DNA from 3 places in the Paenibacillus sp. J22P59 genome. Region 3 is predicted to be linked to each of the others. Evidence: riboswitches for the same ligand, from Rfam matches in the RefSeq annotation. Region 3 holds a riboswitch; each other region holds the start of a gene.
The links. A riboswitch is a leader RNA that binds a small molecule or an ion and turns the genes downstream of it on or off. The one in region 3 is predicted to bind cobalamin.
Positions count from the first base shown of each region.

Region 1: it holds a riboswitch for cobalamin, as region 3 does, so the genes downstream of both, AC50YO_RS02845 (ABC transporter substrate-binding protein) here and AC50YO_RS20055 (DUF4430 domain-containing protein) in region 3, are expected to answer to the same signal.
Region 2: it holds a riboswitch for cobalamin, as region 3 does, so the genes downstream of both, AC50YO_RS21145 (S-layer homology domain-containing protein) here and AC50YO_RS20055 (DUF4430 domain-containing protein) in region 3, are expected to answer to the same signal.

Region 1 covers NZ_JBXENX010000001.1:636,637-639,919, forward strand. Annotated here, with positions in the region: gene AC50YO_RS02840 (FecCD family ABC transporter permease) at 1-361, opposite strand, end outside; gene AC50YO_RS02845 (ABC transporter substrate-binding protein) at 364-1,362, opposite strand; cobalamin riboswitch at 1,504-1,724, opposite strand; gene AC50YO_RS02850 (heavy metal translocating P-type ATPase) at 1,806-3,283, opposite strand, start outside.
Region 2 covers NZ_JBXENX010000014.1:32,323-35,605, reverse strand. Annotated here, with positions in the region: gene AC50YO_RS21145 (S-layer homology domain-containing protein) at 1-1,682, opposite strand, end outside; cobalamin riboswitch at 1,832-2,015, opposite strand; gene AC50YO_RS21140 (hypothetical protein) at 2,462-3,283, opposite strand, start outside.
Region 3 covers NZ_JBXENX010000012.1:99,739-103,021, forward strand. Annotated here, with positions in the region: gene AC50YO_RS20050 (S-layer homology domain-containing protein) at 1-799, opposite strand, end outside; gene AC50YO_RS20055 (DUF4430 domain-containing protein) at 996-1,748, opposite strand; cobalamin riboswitch at 1,910-2,112, opposite strand; gene AC50YO_RS20060 (tetratricopeptide repeat protein) at 2,244-3,283, opposite strand, start outside.

The DNA of each region.
Region 1 (3,283 bases), on a different contig from region 3:
GGAAGCCGAAGGATATTAAGAACGCTGCGCCTACTGAGCAACCTGAAGCCACACCCAGCGCATAAGGATCAGCGAGCGGATTGCGAAGCACGCCTTGGAATCCAGCCCCCGCCAGTGCAAGGCAAGCTCCAACGAGTACTGCTAGCAAAACTCGCGACAAGCGTACTTGCGTTACGATCGCGATCTGGCCGTCTGACCATTCATGCGGCACATCCGACATCCATGGCAATTGATGATACAAGATACCTGCTACATCACTCATTGAGAGATCATCAGAGGAACCAATTGATAAACAAATGACGACAGAAACAGCAAGAAGGAGCATAGCTGCTCCTCCATAAATGACTAATTGACGTCTCATTATTATTTTATAAGATCCGGGTGAATTGCTTTGGCCATTTCGAGCAGCCCTTCTGAGAGCCTTGGACCAACGCGTACAAGCGGGTCCTCTGATACGGCAAACAGCTGTTTATTTTTAACCGCATCAATTGCTTCCCAGCCTGGACGGCTCGCAATTGCCGCCGCAATTGGGTTCGGATCTTCGCTAAGTGCTGGATAAATAATGATCGCAGGATTCTGCTTCACAATTTCTTCCGCATCCACCTGGAACCAGCCTTGCTGTGCAGCTGCAATATTCGTTCCCCCGGCAATAGTTAGAAGCTCATCAAGGAAAGTGCCTGAACCTACTGACCAGCCAGGTGAGAATTCCAAATAGACAGGCTTCTTGGGAGCATCCTTAACCGCATCAACTACCTGCTGCTTGACCGCTCGCATGTGCTCGGCTAACTTCTTCGTGCCTTCCCCTTTATTCATGATCTTGCCTACTAATTCAATATGCTCGACAGTAGCATCGTAAGTCTGGGGATCAGAAGCCAATACCGTAATTTTCAGCTCACGTAGACGTGTGATCGCATCTGTATTCATTCCTGATGAAGCCAATACAAGATCCGGATTAAGCGCGATAACGGCTTCAATATTTGTCGTCATATCACCGACTTTGGCTTTTTTGGCAGCCTCTTCGGGATAATTGCTGTATTCGTCCACGCCTACAACTTCTTGCGCAGCGCCGACAGCGAACATAATTTCTGTCTCACTTGGAACGAGCGTCACGACCTTCTCAGGCGCTTTCTCGAAAGTCAGCTCCGTTGAAGTAGCATCCGTAACGGTAAATGGATAGCTCGTTTCTGCTGCAGGACTTGCACTTGGCTGCTCACTCGGAGCGGGGCTTGCCGACTCTACCTGATTCTGCTGGTTGTTGACAGCTCCCTTGTCCGCGCCGCAGGCAGCGACGAGTACAAGCATAACCATTAACAAGGCAGCAACTGCCAACTTCATCATTCGGTTCATTTGTATAGTTCTCATTTTACTAAAGACACACCTTTCTATTTCTAAATTAATATAAAAAAAGCATTCCCGGCAATTGTGCCGGAAATGCTGTATATCCTCTCGCTCACGCAAAAAGATGGACTGCCCCACCAACACCTTCCTATCTCCACGTAGGATAAAGCGTTATAGGAACAGGCAGGTCTCCTGACTCGAAGCCTGGCTGCGCTGTCTTCCCAGTGTGAGTAACACCCAGTGACTTACTTGACGCAGCAGGTGGCATAAGTTGGCTATTGCCGCATTACACCGCTTCTTACAGTGGCGGGACCGTGCCGGTATTTCACCGGTCTTCCCTATTAAGCTGCAACAAATTGTTGAGCACCTGTTCAATCAATTATGAATTTATGACCTAGCTAATATACCATCGTTATTTAGAGTTTGTCTAGCATAATGGAGGGTAATAAGCAAGGGAATCCACTGGATTAAAGGATCGTGTGCCGAAGTGTCCGATTCAGTCTTAGGGCATTGGCAACGACCGATACCGAGCTGAACGCCATTGCCGTTCCCGCCATCCAGGGCTCTAATAATCCGAAGGCAGCAAATGGAATAATAAGCGCATTGTAGAAAAAAGCAAACATCAGATTTTGCCGGATGTTCCGGACAGTTAAGCGGCTAATGAACAGAGCTTCTGGTATAGCTGTCATGCGAGGCTGAAGCAGGGTGAGATGACCGGCTGTCAGAGCGGCATCCGTCCCGTCTCCCATCGCGATGCCAACATCAGCTGCCGCCAAAGCGGGCGCATCATTCCAGCCATCTCCGGCCATTCCTACGCGGTGCCCCTCTTTCTTAAGCTTCTGAACCAATTCCAGCTTATCTTCCGGCAGCATAGAAGCATAGACATTGGCAATCCCTACCGATGCGGCGGCGCTTCGGGCAGAAGCCGGATGGTCTCCAGTAGCCAATAAAATAGAAATGCCAGCTTGACGCAGGCGTTCAACCGATTCTTGCGCATAAGGCTTTATCGTATCCACGAGCGAGATTGCCCCTAGCACCAAGCCGTTGTCAGAAACATACAGCACGGTCTCTCCCTCTGCTTCACGCGCTTTCGCAAAGGTCATTATCGTAGAATCTGCCAAATTCCAAGCGCGCTCTGTTACAAATGCAGCATTCCCTATACCAACTCTTCTATTCTCGAGATAACCCTCCACCCCTTTACCGGGGGTATATTCGGTATCCGTAACTGACGGGAGAACGAGTCCCGCTTTATTGGCTTCCTCTTTTATCGCTTGCGCCAACGGATGAGCGGAGCTTGCTTCCACAGCAGCTGCTAAGCGAAGCAAGCCAGAACGACTGCTATTGACGGCATGAATGATACTGACATGCGGTTTTCCTGCTGTCAACGTCCCGGTTTTGTCGAGTACGAGGTGATCGAGCTGAGCCAATCGTTCAAGCGCGCTGGCATCCTTCACGACGATGCCTCGCTTCGCGAGGCGTCCTGATGCTACAACAAGCGAGATTGGCGTTGCCAAGCCTAATGCGCAAGGACATGCTGCCAGCACAACAGCTACAGAGCAGCGGAATGCTTGCTCCCAGCCCCCAGGCTCAATGATGAGCAGCCAGATCAGAAAAGTAGCCGCAGCCAGTATAAGCATAACAGGTACGAACCAGCTCGATATGCGATCTACATTCCGCTGAATAGCCGATTTGGATCGCTGCGCCTGACGCACTAATTCATGAATCCGATTCAGCATAGTCGCATGCCCTGCCGCTTCTGTACGAAGCCGCAATTGCCCGCTTTCATTGCTGGTGCCTGCCCAGACACGGTCTCCGGGACGCTTTACGGAAGGCAAGCTTTCTCCGGAAAGCAGCGATTCATTCACATCAGATATTCCATTAGTAATGATGCCGTCGACCGGAATAAGCTCCCCGGGCTGCACGACGACATAATCATTCTCGCGAA
Region 2 (3,283 bases), on a different contig from region 3:
CGAGAAACTTGCTTACCGTCTTGAATCATCGATTCCGTAGGCTCTACCTTTTCAAACGAAACAAAATGCTTGATTTTCCGACCTACGAATAATGTAGCTTCCTCTGGCACTGTAAAAGTAATGATTCGCGATAAAGGAATTGCTCCACTAATAGCCTGTGCTGAAGTGGATAATGTAACCGTCACACTGTTGCTAAGTGTAGTATAGCCTTCCGTTTCACGTGCCTCGCTTGGTACAAAAGAATAAAAATAGCTGTTGCCCGTAAGAACAAGTACGGGATATTGGCCTGCAGCAGTCTTCGTTCCCACAGTTAGAGACGTGTCGCCCTGACTGTTCTGACCGATTCTCACCGTATAATCTATCCCAGCGTTCCATCCAAAATTGCTGGCTTTAAGGTTTAATTGACGGAATGCAAAGGCTTGATCCGGCTCCGTCGTTACCGTTAGCTTACCCCCGCCAATGCTGTTGCCACTAGCATCAATTCCTTTGTAGCGATAATCGCCGGCAGGCACAGAAGCATTGTATACTTTATAAGTGCCTTCTTCGCCTTGACCGATATCAACGAGCTGATCCTTGGCATTGTAGAGCTCTATCTTAGTAGCTTTAGGTGCCACCGTGAATGAAATATTATATTTAGGTTGAGCTTCTTCTGATAAGCCTTGTTTTTTGACCTGATCAAAGGCTGCTTGAGCTTGATCGAGCGCTAATACCTTAGCGTCCACATCTTCTTGTGAGGCATTGGAATCAGCGATTAACTCCTGAGCCGATACAATAACCTGAACCAATGCATCAAGCTCTGCTTCAAGAACCCAATATTCCGCCCCGATTACATCATATCCATCTATACTTACCTTAACAGAAGCTTTGTTTAGCTCTGCCGCTTGTATGGAGGCTACCAATTCAGCCTTATTCACTTCGACGTTCTCACCCAATGCTTCTGCCAACTCTTCGAGTGCAGTGTCAACGACAGATTGACTGCTTTCCATATTCGTAAGCGCGTCATAAGCATGATCATACGCAGCTCGAATAGCAGCATCGTCAAGAATTTCTGTTTTATCAGTACTGCTATTAATCTCTGCTACCTTTTCCGTTAATGCATCTTTGTTCGCAGTATTAATTAGCTGACCATGACTCCCTAAGTCTTGTCCTTGCCCATAGACAGTATATTGCCAACGAACGACATCACCGTTCTCAACAATCGTGTCTGAAGATCCAACATTCGGAAAGGAATGGTTAACAGCGAACATCCATCCCGATTGGGAAAAGTAATCGAATTCGCTTAACCAGTTTGCATCCGTCCGATCACCGATATTCCCTGCTCCTCCAACGGCCTGCAAGATATAAGAGGGAATATGGGCTTCTCCGGCGCCCGAATCGTATACGCTGGATAAATAAAAACTATTCTCTATACTGCCGCCATGCAAGTAGCGGCTTTCTCCCAAAAGCTCTGATATAACTGCTGCTTGATTGTCCCCTTCATGAAAAGGAACACGGACCGGCTCAAGGATATAGCCTTGTCCCAAGGTGAATTTCTCAACAGATACCGTCACATACCCTTTGATATCCTCGACGTGTGAGCTGCCGCCTGAGGCGATTGCAGCTGTTGGGCTGAGCAATGAAAACACCATCAATAAGCTTAAAAATAATGCCATGTATCTTCTAGCTGTTTTTTGTACCAACATGAGTCATCTCCTAGAATTTAATTGATTTTTGCACAACAAAAAAACACCTTCACTAGTCAATGTGAAAGGTGTTTGACAACCGGACATAAGGGCATTGTGATCCCCTAATAAATGTACAGCTAAACATCTCTCCTTTCATCCTCGTGAAATCGTAGAAAAAATAAATGGCATGTATCCTGGCTTTGCTTCATCGTATGACTAACTCCTTCCCGTATACAATACAGTGGAAACACGTTAGCATACTCAGCGTTACAGTGGCGGGACCGCGTCAGATTTTCACTGATCTTCCATTTTAAGCTGTGTATACACAGCACCATTTATCTAAGCATATTAAGTTGTAGTTAAATACTGCCGACTTCGGAAACCGGCGAAAACCTATTGATAATGGATGCTGTACTAATCTACTCCTCATTATAAATGCATAGTTTTTCTAGATTATTACAAGTTTATAATTAATTATGTAGAGATATTAATCTGTTGCTCATTGAAGAATACTTCATTTAAGAATGGAGTGCAATCATTAGTTATTGAGGAAAAAGCAAGCAGATTTTTGGGTTCATTGATCACTACGAGAAGAAAAGATTATTCACAGCACAGACTCCCCAAACTTCCATGTACCTGCATATCGTAGATATTCTAGTTCTGTTTGAATGTAAAAATGGCTATAGCCCCCGATCTCATGCGAACGGGGGTTTATGATTGAAGCGAATCGCAGCCCAACAAAACCACGCTTCACCGCAATTCAAACAGCCTTGCATTCTGTTTCATTAGCCTTACTTTCAATATCGACTCAATTTCGCAAGCAAAAGGGGTACATGTATCGTATCATGCTTTTGAATTACAATTCGTTTCCTTTTGAGATATATAAATACTTTTTCTGAATTATTCTTAACTTCAATAATATCGGTATATTTAAACTCATAACGCTTGCCCCAGTAATTGATATAAGTAAAGGTATGCTCCCACATAATAAGCTTCCAGTTTCTTCTGAATACGAACAGTACACATCGAATTAATACCAAGAGAAGAAAGAGCGGAATGATAGCAGCTTTAAAAACGAATACTGATGCAATCAAAATATAAATGGGAGCACTAAAACAATAGCTGAACCAACCGATATGTACCTTTTTTACAACTTGATCAGATGATATTTTTGCTTTTCTCAGACTGCGAGGCGGAGCTATCTTTTGAGTTGCTAATGTGTATGTATCCACAAAGCTAGCGGGATACTCATCATCTTGCCTATTGATTTTATCAGATAGCCCTGTGTAAGATTCGATGACTACCCAAATAGAATCACTCAACCCCCTGTATTGCTTCGAGAGCAAGTGCAGCATACGATCATCTATTATCGGTTTTGAATCAATAGCCCATAACACATCGTCGCCGAGCAGCGTCTGCCAAGCCTCCGGATCATTTCTTTGCTCTTGGTCGTTAAGGAGCTGCTCCAAACGTGCCATAAAATCATTTTCTGCTTGCGCCTTATCCTGAGCTTGCTCTTGCTCTTGATCCGCAAAAAAATTGTACTTTGCGGTTAGGAGCTCCCCGCTCTCCTGTCCTTCCTCTTGCTCGGAGTCATCTTCTTGGTAGTCAATCCTTTC
Region 3 (3,283 bases):
CAGCAAGCTTCTCAAGCTGATTATAACCGCCGACATTCGTTACATCTTCACCTATCGAGGTAAAGCCAATAATTAATCTAGAATGCTCTGTCCATTTCGTTCTATCTAACTGGTTCTTTTTATTTTGAACAATCTTAACAACATTATCATGATAAGTATTGTAGTAGCCATCTGGAACAAGGTAGTTCCCTCTGGCTAATGAGAGGATTGACCATTCTCCATCACTTGTTCCGAATGACGGGTTCTTAACCATCTTCAAAATATAAGCGAGATTATCCTTTATTTGTTGCTCAACTAGAGTATGAAAACTTACTTTATATGTAATAACGAAGGAGCTCTCCGCTACATTTCCTGCAGGATCTTTAGCAGTTATGGTAATCGTATTATCGCCAATTTTGAGCGATACGTGATATTGGCTGTTGTTTGCTGGTACAAGTACGCCGTTGAGCTTAACCTCTGGCGTTATGTCACGATAGACATTGTCGGTTACGGTAACCTCGAAGCTAAGCTCACTTACCGTTACATCTTGGTTGTTCACAAGGCCATTGACGCTCAGCATCGGCGGCTCTGTATCATTCACATGCTCTATAGCTTCATCCAGATTATCAGGCTCATTACTGCTGCTTTCTTGTGCACCCTTCGTATCGGCAAGTACGGTATCAGCATGATTAGCCTCATTCTCATTAACAATAATGCCTGTCGTTGTAGAATCCGAACCCTGTGCATAAATGCTGGTCGAGAAGGTGGATAGGAATATGCTAACGATAAGCAGCCATGCTATAAACTTATTCGTTCTCATGTTGTTCATCTTCCTTTCAATGCTACTCAAATATAAAAAAAATGAAAATATGAAAAAACCACAAAAAAAGACCTCTCAACTTAATAGCTAAGAGGTTTTAATAGAATGTACAGCTAAACTAATAAAACATCTTTCTATCCATCGTAAAGCTAATCGCTTCTCTATCTAAACAGGGTAATACTCGAATAACAGACGCCTATGCCGCTCGCAATACAATGGCATTGGCGAGTGCATCATTCAGGTCTGCCAAAGCAGTATTCACGCTTAATTGTGTGCTTTCCATGTTGCTAAGCACGGTATAAGCAGCATTATAGGCCGCTAATACTGCTGTATCGGCAAGAATAGTTGACTTGGCTGGATCACTGTTAATCGCGCCAATTGCCGCGGTCAATGCATCCTTGTTGGCAGGAGTAATCAAGCTTCCGCCGTAGCCGTCACCAAGATCAGCACCATAGCCATATAGAGTGAATTGTGTACGAATAACGTCACCGTCAACCGGGAAATAATCGGACATGCCGTATGCTGGGAATACATTATTGACTGCATACATCCAGCCTGCCATCGGGCTATAATCGAATTCGCCCAGCCATGCCGCATCGCCTTTTGTTCCTACAGCCCCAAAGTCATTAATAAGCGGAGTCAGAATATAAGCTGGAATGCTCACGCTGCTTGTATCATTGTCTTTGATGAACGATAAGTAGAAGCCACTGCTTGTGCTTCCGGAATAATCATAATTGCCGCTTCCCAATAAGCGTGTCAATAGATCAGCCACATTATCGCCAGAATAAAGAGGAACTTGAATTGGCTCTGTACTATAACCCTGACCCAAAGTGAATTTCTCTACTGTAATCGTTACATAGCCTGTCGGTGTAGCATAGGCTGCAGTCGAGAATACAGATAAGAACAAACTTACAATAAGCAGGCATGTCATAACTTTAATCTTCTTCATATTAATCATCTTCCTTTCTCTCCATCAAAATGTAAAAGCAGGGACTTGCAAAGAAATTCGCACAAAAAAACCTCTCAACTTAGAAAAGTTAAGAGGTTTCCTTAGCAAGTACAGCTAAAATTAGCATACTAAAAAAACACCCTCCTATCCTTCGTAGAATTACCGGTGTCTCAAAACAGGCAGGTATTCTGGCTCAAGTATCATCATCCTCGCAGCCTTCCCAGTTTCCCAGTGGCATCTTGCAAGAACTCCTCTTATACAGCGGCGGGACCGCGTGGGATTGTCACCCACTTCCCTTTTAACCAATCTATGCGTTATGTAAAATTACGATCGCATAATTGGCACCTGTTTCTCATCGCTATTCAGTTTTCCTGATGTCTTTACTTACTATATCATTTTTTGTCTTGTTAAAGTTTTCTTTTTTTGAGAAAAGAAAAAAAGCATTACTCTAATCTATCGCTACTCGCATAGTTATAGACCTTGCCATTATATGAATTATAGCTTCCCCTTCAGTATATGAGCGGCCATCTCCTTATCATACCTGATTCTCCCTGCCTTGAAAAAATCCTCCTCTGCTTTCTCGAATTCACCAATAGCTCGATAAGCATCACGACGGCAGCTTAAAGCAATGACATATAGAATATTATTTAACTGCATGCCCTTTTTCATATAAGCTTCATAATGCGCTATCGCTTGACTATAATACTCGATAGCCTTCAGATTATTCTTCCGACCACGTTCAATATTCCCTTTGCTGTTATACAGGCTGACCAGTTCCTCAGGCTCAATCGCTCCACCGGACTCCAACGTTTCCAGATTAATTGCAATTGCACGGTCATAACATGCCATTGCTTCTGTTGCACATCCCTCAAGCTGCCTGTAAACCTGCCCTAGGTTCATTTGCAAATCACTGTCTGCACGTTTTGCCATTCTTTTATTATAAGCATACATAGCAGGGAGCAAGGCTATCGCTTTGTTCATATAGGCCAATGCTTCCTCTGGATGGGTCCGTTTGAGAAGATTACCATAATTTTTATAAGCGGTTATTTTCTCAGAAAAGTAAAGATGTGGGTCATAGCCTTGCTTTTCTAAGTCAGCAATCATATCCAATAAACTGTCCAGCAGTCTTTTTGCAGTGTCTGGCCGATTCCTATTCTTGTTATGAACCACCTGTTGTAATATATTCGCTGCCTTCGATTTAAAGGAAACAATTTTTCCTCTTCTATCCTTGGGCAGCCCCTTCTCCAACTGCTCATTGGCTTCGTTTAATAGTTGGAAGCAATTTTCTGCTTTTTCTTTATTGCCAGTCTTGGAATAAAGAGCAGCCAAGCTGTTCAAGCTATTGGAATTCGTAAGTGCACTGACCTTCTTCTTATGCGCATTTAGCAGATCCGTTGCCTCTTCCAGATGCTCTATGGCCTCTTGCAAAAGATTATTTTTCAGCAGCCCATCACTAATAAGAATCATTAGCCTTAAATAGATATCCGCATTAAAAGGAGCCTTCGCCTCCAATATCCTCTCTGTTACAGGATTTA